2 regions of the Stenotrophomonas sp. a6 genome follow, and region 1 is predicted to be linked to the other one. Evidence: riboswitches for the same ligand, from Rfam matches in the RefSeq annotation. Region 1 holds a riboswitch; the other holds the start of a gene.

The links. Region 1 has a riboswitch for cobalamin ahead of btuB (TonB-dependent vitamin B12 receptor). Riboswitches for the same ligand answer to the same signal wherever they lie in the genome.
Region 2: linked by a shared signal. The riboswitch ahead of Q9Q79_RS01085 (epoxyqueuosine reductase QueH) and the one ahead of btuB (TonB-dependent vitamin B12 receptor) in region 1 are both predicted to bind cobalamin.

The regions. Positions count from the first base shown of each region.
Region 1 is NZ_CP133161.1:515,734-519,939, reverse strand. Features, by position in the region: gene Q9Q79_RS02440 (GAF domain-containing protein) at 1-198, shown strand, start outside; gene Q9Q79_RS02435 (TfoX/Sxy family protein) at 195-557, shown strand; gene Q9Q79_RS02430 (histidine phosphatase family protein) at 649-1,227, opposite strand; cobalamin riboswitch at 1,371-1,594, shown strand; gene btuB (TonB-dependent vitamin B12 receptor) at 1,709-3,550, shown strand; gene gph (phosphoglycolate phosphatase) at 3,651-4,206, opposite strand, start outside.
Region 2 is NZ_CP133161.1:238,192-242,397, forward strand. Features, by position in the region: gene Q9Q79_RS01070 (LysR family transcriptional regulator) at 1-44, opposite strand, end outside; gene purU (formyltetrahydrofolate deformylase) at 159-1,010, shown strand; gene pncA (bifunctional nicotinamidase/pyrazinamidase) at 1,303-1,929, opposite strand; gene Q9Q79_RS01085 (epoxyqueuosine reductase QueH) at 1,985-2,656, opposite strand; cobalamin riboswitch at 2,832-3,061, opposite strand; gene Q9Q79_RS01090 (nicotinate phosphoribosyltransferase) at 3,196-4,206, opposite strand, start outside.

The DNA of each region.
Region 1 (4,206 bases):
GTAGAGGACGTCGACGCCTTCCCCGGCCACATCGCCTGCGATTCGGCCTCGCGCTCGGAACTGGTGGTGCCGCTGCTGCGCGGCGATGAACTGATCGGCGTGTTCGACATCGACAGCCCGAAGGTCGGCCGCTTCGATGCCGACGACCAGGCTGGCCTGGAAGCCATCGCCCGCGTGTTCGTCGAGGCGCTGGGATGAGCGCACCGAAGCTGCGCAACATCGGCCCGAAAAGTGCGGCGTGGCTGCGCCAGGTCGGCCTGCGCAGCCGCGACGACCTGGTCGCGATCGGAGCCGTCGGCGCCTTCGTCAAGGTCAAGCGCGCCGGCTTCAAGCCCAGCCTGAACCTGCTGTACTCGCTGGAAGGCGCGTTGCTGGACTGCCATTGGCAGGAGCTGAGCGAGCCACAGCGTGAAGCACTGGTGCAGGATTACGAAGCACGCATCGCTGCGCATCCGCTGAAGGCAGCCGGCCCGGCGTCGGGCCCGGTGCATGAGCAGCGCTTCGATGCCGACGATGACGCTGAGGACAGCGTGGCCGAGGGCGCGGACGAGGATTGAGGCATCCGCGTTCCTGGGGATGCCGGCCAGCGGCCGGCACTACCAGTGTGATGCGGGATCGGTAGCGCCGAGCCATGCCCGGCGAGTGCGCTCAGGGCTGCTGCAGCTCCAGCAGCTCACCCACCAGCCCGATCTCACCGCGCTCCAGCCACACCCGCAGGCGCGTGCCGTGGTCGATGCGCAGCGCCCAGCACAGCGACATCGGCAGGCCGCAGACCTGCGACAGCACCATGCGCAACGGGCCGCCATGGCTGACCACCAGCGTCGGCACCGGATCGTCATCATCGAGCAGGCGATCCAGCGCGCGCGCGATGCGCCGCTCGAAGTGGCCCCAGCTCTCGCCATTGGGCGGCGGGAACGCGTGCGGGTCGGCATGGAAGGCCGCCAGTGCATCCTCCGGCAGGTCGAACAGCGACCGCCCGTCCCAATCGCCGAAGTCCAGTTCTTCCCATTCCTCGTCCGCTTCCACGTCCAGCCCACGCGGCGTGGCCAGGGCCATCGCCGTATGCAGCGCGCGCAACCGCGGTGAACTGATCACCCGCTCCCAGCGTTGCCCGGCGTAGGCCTCGACCAGCTCCTGTGGCAGGCCGGCCAGCTGCGGTGGGTCGCTGCGGCCATCAAGGAACTCATCACGGCCATTGCCGGCATGGCGGACCAGGTCGAGGATCATGCGCGCGTCCCGGACGGGCGACGCAGGTACAGCGGAAAACGGGCGGACATCGGCAACGGCACCACGGGATCGAGCAACCATTCTAAAGGCACAGCAAAGGCAGTCGCGCAGGCGCGACGCAACGGGACGGCCTGCGATGCCGTAGACTGCGCGCACTTCCAGGTGACCTGCGGCCATGGCCGGCAGGTTGAAACGGGAAGCCGGTGACGCGTGATTCCACGCCAGGCCGGCGCTGCCCCCGCAACGGTAAGCACGTCAGTTCCAGGCAACACCGCCACTGTGCCGCAGGCATGGGAAGGCGCCTGGACGGTGGCCTCGCGCCACCCGGCGGCAAGCCCGGAGACCGGCCCGGAAGCCTCAGGTCGCGATGCGGTGGGCATGGCGCTGGATGACCGTGGCGTGCGCTGCGGCATCGGCGCACGCCTGCCTTCGCGGCTCCTCCCCTTCGCCACGCGGGCGTGCGTGGCACCCGGAGTCCCCCATGAAGCTGCAGTCCCGAATGCTGTCCCTGGCCGTGCTGGCCGCCCTGCCCGCGCTGGCCCAGGCCGCCAATGACACCACCGCGCTCGACCAGATCCTGGTCACTGCCACCCGCACCCCGATCGCCCTGCAGGACAGCATCGCGCCGGCGCAGGTGATCGACCGCGCCCAGATCGAATCCAGCCAGGCCACTTCGCTGCAGGAACTGCTGCGCGGTCGCGCCGGCATCAACCTGGCCAATGCCGGCGGCCTCGGCAAGCAGAGCTCGCTGTTCCTGCGCGGTACCAATTCCGGCCACACCGTAGTGCTGGTGGACGGCGTGCGCATCAACAGCGCCGACCTCGGCCTGGCCATGTACCAGGACCTGCCGCTGGCGCAGATCGAGCGCGTGGAAATCGTGCGCGGCCCGCAGTCGAGCCTGTACGGCGCCGACGCCATCGGTGGCGTGATCCAGATCTTCACCCGCCGCAACCAGGGCGATTTCGCCCCGCACTTCCAGCTTGGCGGTGGCAGCAACGGCCTGCGTGAAGCCAGCGGTGGCATTGGCGGCGGTACCGAACGCGGCTGGTTCGGTGCGGATATCGCCTACCAGCATTCCGATGGCATCGATGCCTGCCGCGGCTCGGCCACGCTGTTCACCGGCTGTTTCGCCGACGAGCCCGATCGCGACGGCTACCGCAACCTGTCCAAGAGCCTGCGCGGTGGCTACACCTTCAACGAGCAGTGGAACGTGGAAGGCAGCGCCCTGCGCGCCGACGGCAAGAACCACTACGACGGCTACTACAACTATTCGGAAACCCGCCAGCAGGTGCTGGCCGGCAAGGTGCGCTACACCCCGTCCGAGCGCTTGGCATTCACCGCCAACGTCGGCCGCAGTGACAACGAGTCGGACAACTTCGGCGACTTCGGTGCACGTGGCAGCGCACAGACCCACCGCGACAGCGCCTCCCTGCAGGGCGATTTCGGCGTGGCCGAGGGCCAGCTGCTGAGCGCAGGCGTGGACTGGAGCGAAGACAACCTGGATGGCAGCAGCGCGGGTTACCTGGTCGACAGCCGCCGCAACACCGGCGTATTCGTGCAGTACCAGGGCCGCTTCGGCCGCCACCAGCTGCAGGCCAGCGCACGCAACGACGACAACCAGCAGTTCGGCAACCACGCTACCGGCAGCGTTGGCTGGGCCATGGAGCTGGGCCACGGCCTGCGCCTCAACGCCAGCTATGGCACGGCGTTCAAGGCACCGACCTTCAGCGATCTGTACGACCCGTGGAGCGGCGTGCCGACGTTGAAGCCGGAGAAGTCCAAGAGTGCCAACCTCGGCGTTTCGCAGCAGGGCCAGGGCTGGCACTGGGGCCTGGACGTGTATGAAACCCGCATCGATGATCTGATCACCTACGATGCGGCGACCTTCAAGATGCAGCAGGTGGAGAAGGCCCGCATCCGCGGTGCCGAACTGACCGGCGGCGTGCTGCTGGCCGGCTTCGACATCAACGCGCAGCTGAGCTACACCGACCCGCGCAACCGCACCGGCGGCAGCACCCAGTTCGACAACTGGCTGCCACGCCGCGCGCAGCAGACCGCGCGCCTGGACATCGACCGTCGCTTCGGCGATTTCCGCGCAGGCCTGACCGTGCAGGGTGCCGGCAAGCGCTACGACGATGCCGCCAACACGGTGAAGGTGGGAGGCTACGGCACGCTGGACCTGCGCGCTGAGTACGCACTGACGCCATCGTGGTCGCTGCTGGCACGTGCCGCCAACGTCTTCGACCGTCGCTACGAAACGGTGGCATGGTTCAACCAGCCCGGCCGCGAGTACCAGTTGAGCGTGCGTTACCAGCCGAAGTGAGCGCAACGTTCATGGTAGTGCCGGCCACTGGCCGGCAACATCATGACCTTCGGCAACGCATTCCGGGTTGCCGGCCAGCGGCCGGCACTACCCCTCTGCTTCAGCCCCGCAACCCCGGCAGTTCACGCAGGTCGTCGATCACCGCCACCGCATGCGCGGTGGCCAGGTCCAGGCCGCGCGGATAGCCGTAGCGCACTAGCGCGATCGGCATGCCGGCCTCTTCGGCGGCGCGGTAGTCGGTCAACGAATCACCCACCATCAGGCAGGACTCCACCGGCAGCCCGAAGTGCGCGGCGATGTGCCGCAGTGGCTCGCCACTGGGCTTGCGCTGCGGCAGCGAATCCCCCCCCAGTACCAGCGCGAATGCATCACCGATACCCAGGTGCTGCAGCAGCGGCGGCACCAGTGCTTCGGGCTTGTTGGTGCAGATCGCCAGCGGCACGTTGCGCGCACGCAGTTGCGCCAGCGCTTCGCCCACGCCGTCGAACAGTCGCGGGCTGCGCAGCAGGCACTCACGGTAGTGCACCATGAACACCGGCATCACCTCGGCCAGGTCCACCTCGCGGCCGGCGGCCTGCACCGCCTGCTCGACCAGACGACGCACACCGTCACCGATCCAGCCCAGCACGGTGGCTTCCGGCACGCGCGCCACGCCG
Region 2 (4,206 bases), 280 kb from region 1:
TCTGCGGTGCGGGTGAAGCTGCGGATCAGTTGCAACAGGTTCATGACCGACCAGCTTGCCACGGGAAGGTCCAAGTATCGCTTGGTACTGAACCAAGCAGGTCGGTTGCACCCGTGATCATCCGGCCGCTGGGCAGGGCGCTGCCCTACACTGTAGCGATGCGCCCCGATTCCATTCTTACCCTGTCCTGCCCCGACCGCACCGGCATCGTCTACCGCGTGTCCGGCCTGCTGTTCGACCACGGCTGCAACATCCTCGACGCCCAGCAGTTCGGCGATGAGGAGAGTGGCCGCTTCTTCCTGCGCGTGCACTTCGATCGCGATGCCGGCCTGCCGCTGGAGACCGTGCACGCCGCCATGGCCACGCTTGCCGAAGGCTTCGGCATGGACTGGCAGCTGCACGATGGCCGACGCCGCGCACGGCTGCTGGTGCTGGTCAGCAAACAGGGGCATTGCCTCAACGACCTGCTGTTCCGCGCCCACAGCGGCCAGCTGAAGGTGGACATCGCAGCAGTGGCATCCAACCACGCCGACTTCGCGCCGCTGGCGGCGTCCTACCAGGTGCCGTTCCACCACCTGCCGGTGACCGCCGATACACGCGCGGTGCAGGAGCAGCAGATCATCGACCTGGTCGAGCGCGAACGCATCGATCTGGTGGTGCTGGCGCGCTACATGCAGATCCTGTCACCCACGCTGTGCCGCGCGCTGGCCGGCCGTGCGATCAACATCCACCACAGCTTCCTGCCCAGCTTCAAGGGCGCGCAGCCGTACCACCAGGCACACGCGCGTGGGGTCAAGATCATCGGCGCCACCGCGCACTACGTCACCGAGGACCTGGACGAAGGCCCGATCATCGAACAGGACGTGGCCCGCGTGGACCATGCGATGGCACCGCGTGAACTGGTGCGGCTGGGAAGTGATACCGAATCGCTGGTGCTGGCACGCGCGGTTCGCCGCCATGTGGAGCACCGCATCCTGCTCAATGGGCATCGCACGGTGGTATTCCGGTAATCGCCCATCCCGCGTCCGCCGGGCATGGCCCGGCGCTACCACGGGTGCTATCCGGTAGTGCCGGCCGCTGGCCGGCAACTGCAGAGATCCCGAGGTTGCCGGCCAGCGGCCGGCACTACCGAATCCTGATTTCATCCAATGAAAAGCCCCCGGTTCGGCCGTCCCGCGATCTGTAGGGGGGCGTAGTTAGGGGGCTGGATGAATCGATTGTGTTGTTGTGGGCAGGAGCGCGCAAGCGGCATAAGCGACGTGCGCGGTAGCGCCGCGCCGGGCCATGCCCGGCGGTCACGCCTCAGACGATCGCGATCCCCGCCTTGCCCAGCGCCTCGCGCACCATCACGTCGTTGGCTTCGGTCACCGGCTTGGTCAGCTCCCACAGGAACTTCACCCGGAAGCCGGACTTCACCGCGTCCTGCGCGCTCCACAGCACGCAGTAGTCACGGGCCAGGCCGCATACGTGCACTTCGCGGATGCGGCGTTCATGCAGCCAGCCGGCCAGGCCGGTGGCCGGGCGCTCGCCATCGGGGCCGTGGTTCTCGCGGAAGGCGCTGTACGAATCCACCTGTTGGCGCGTGCCCTTGCGCAGGATCAGGTCGGCCACGGTCCAGTCCACGCCCGGGTGCAGGGCGGCACCGGCGCTGCCCTGCACGCAGTGGTCCGGCCACAGGGTCTGCGGCTGCGCGTGCAGCAGGATGGTCTCGAACGGGCGTTGGCCGGGGTGCTGGCTGGCGAACGAGGCATGGTCGGCCGGGTGCCAGTCCTGTGTTGCCACCACGGTGCGGTAGCGGCGCTGCACCAGCAGATCGGCAATGGGTGCCACCAGCGCATCGCCCTGGTCGCAGGCCAGGGCGCCACCGGGCATGAAGTCCGGCTGCAGGTCGATCACCAGCAGGGCGACATCGGCGGGCAGGGCGGTCATGGCAGTTCCGGTACAACAGAAGGGGCGACCAGCGTGGCCGCCCCATGCCTGCACGTCAATCGTCCTGCGGCGTCCCAGCGTCCTGCCCGTAGTACAACAGGCCGATCTTGATCCGCTCGCGGCCATTCTCGCGGCGATGGCGGTTGGCATCGCGCAGCGAGTACACGCAGCCGCAGTATTCCTGCTGGTAGAACTGCTCGCGCTTGCTGATCTCGATCATGCGGCTGGCACCGCCGCCCTTGCGCCAGTTGTAGTCCCAGTACTGCAGGCCTTCATAGCGCGAGGCGGCGCGGATGCCGCAGTCGTTGATCTGCGCCATGTTCTTCCAGCGCGAGATGCCCAGCGAAGAACTGATGGTGTCGTAACCGTGCTCGTGCGCGTACAACGCAGTGCGCTCGAAGCGCATGTCGAAGCACATCGTGCAGCGGATGCCGCGCTCGGGCTCGTTTTCCATGCCGCGTGCACGGCTGAACCAGTTGTCGGTGTCGTAGTCGCAGTCGATGAAGGGAATGCCGTGCTGCTCGGCGAAGCGGATGTTCTCCTGCTTGCGCAGCTCATACTCCTTCACCGGGTGGATGTTGGGGTTGTAGAAGAAGATCGCGTAGTCGATCCCGGAGGCGGTGATCGCCTCCATCACTTCGCCGGAACAGGGCGCGCAGCACGAATGCAGCAGCAGGCGCTTGCCGTCGGCGGGCAGGGTCAGGGTGGGGCGTTGGAGCTCGGTCATCGTCAGGTACCGCATGGACCGCCGGCAACGGCGGTGGTCCATGCATCAGCGCGTGGGTGAACGGGTCTGGCCGGATACCGTGAACAGGACGCGCGCGGCCACGCCGCCTGCACGCGCAGGACGACGACGGCCCCGGCAACCTCCCCGCGGAGATTCCAGGTCGAGTCAGGGGACGGTCGTGTCCCCCGGCCGGGGCCGGTATTCGGGCTGATGGACACGGGCCGCAGCCCACCTACTACCTGCCGCTTCCCAGGCGCGAGCCCAGTGCTGTTGGCAGGATTCGTTTCCATTCACCGCTGCGGGGCAGCTCCGGAATGGACGCGCGAGGCGCCTTCACCGGATTCCCGTTTAAACCCCTCCCCGCGCCGCAGCGATGGGAGGGATACCTTCGGCGTGTGCAAGGTGGACCTGTTGGTGGCGCCGGTCAAGAGCGCAGGGGTCAGAACCCGCTGCGCTGCAACGGGATCCGACCCCAGCGGAAGGAAGGGGTCGGATCCCGCTGCCACGCAGCGGGCTCTGACCCCGGTCGGGATGCACCTTCAATGCCCCACGGCCGCCCGCGTGCGGATGTCGTCCAGCCGCTGGTCGTACAGAAGATGGCCGTTCTCCCACACGGTCACCATTGCGTCCTCGAAGCCGTCCGGCAGGGTGTCGTCGCCGTTGGCCGGCAGTGGCACCGTATGCAGGCTGCCATCGTCCAGGCGGCGCAGCAGGCGCATGCGGCCGCGCTTGCTGGCCTTGCCGGCGTCGGTGACCGGATCCTTGTAGACGTCGATCCACTCACCCTCGACCCGCGCCGCCGAGCACTTCAGCGCGAACTTCTGCGTATCGCGGTCCAGTCGCTGCAGCAGTGCACCGCCCATGCCGAAGGCCACGTTGTCGGCAGCGTAGCCGTCGTCGGTGGTGCGCTGCAGGATCGCGCGGATGGTGTCCGGATTGATGCCATCGCCCTGGATCACCCGCACGTGGTTGAGCACGCGATAGCCCTTGCCGTTGAGGCTGTGGCCGAAGGCTTCATCCAGCCGGCGCAGGCTTTCGGCCACCACCTCCACCGGGTCACCCGAGTCGGGTCGGATGACCAGGGTGGCGCCCGACGCGATCACGTCATCGCGCAGGGTGGTGCCCCAGTGTTCGCTGATCGCGTGGTAGATGTCATAGCTGTCCGACACCACCGCCACGATCGAACCGGGCTTGCCGAACTGGCGCAGCATGTTGCGATAGGCGTCCACCTCGCGTTCGCGGCCCCAACTGGTGATGGTGCTGTGCTCAGCGGCCGGAATCGAATAGCCGGCCATCGGCGTGTGGTAGTGCGCGCGTGCCAGGCACAGCGCCGACACGGTATCGGTGCCGAGGAAGTTGACCAGGTGCGCGGCACCGCCCAACGCGGCCGATTCCAGGCTCGATACACCGCGCGCGCCGAAGTCGTGCAGCTTGAACGGCAGCTGCTCCTGCGGGTCGTCGCTGGTCTGCTGCAGGAACGCGGCGATGGTCTGCCGTGCGTGCCAGCTGATGGTGGCCACCGTGACCGGATACCACACGCGCAGCAGCAG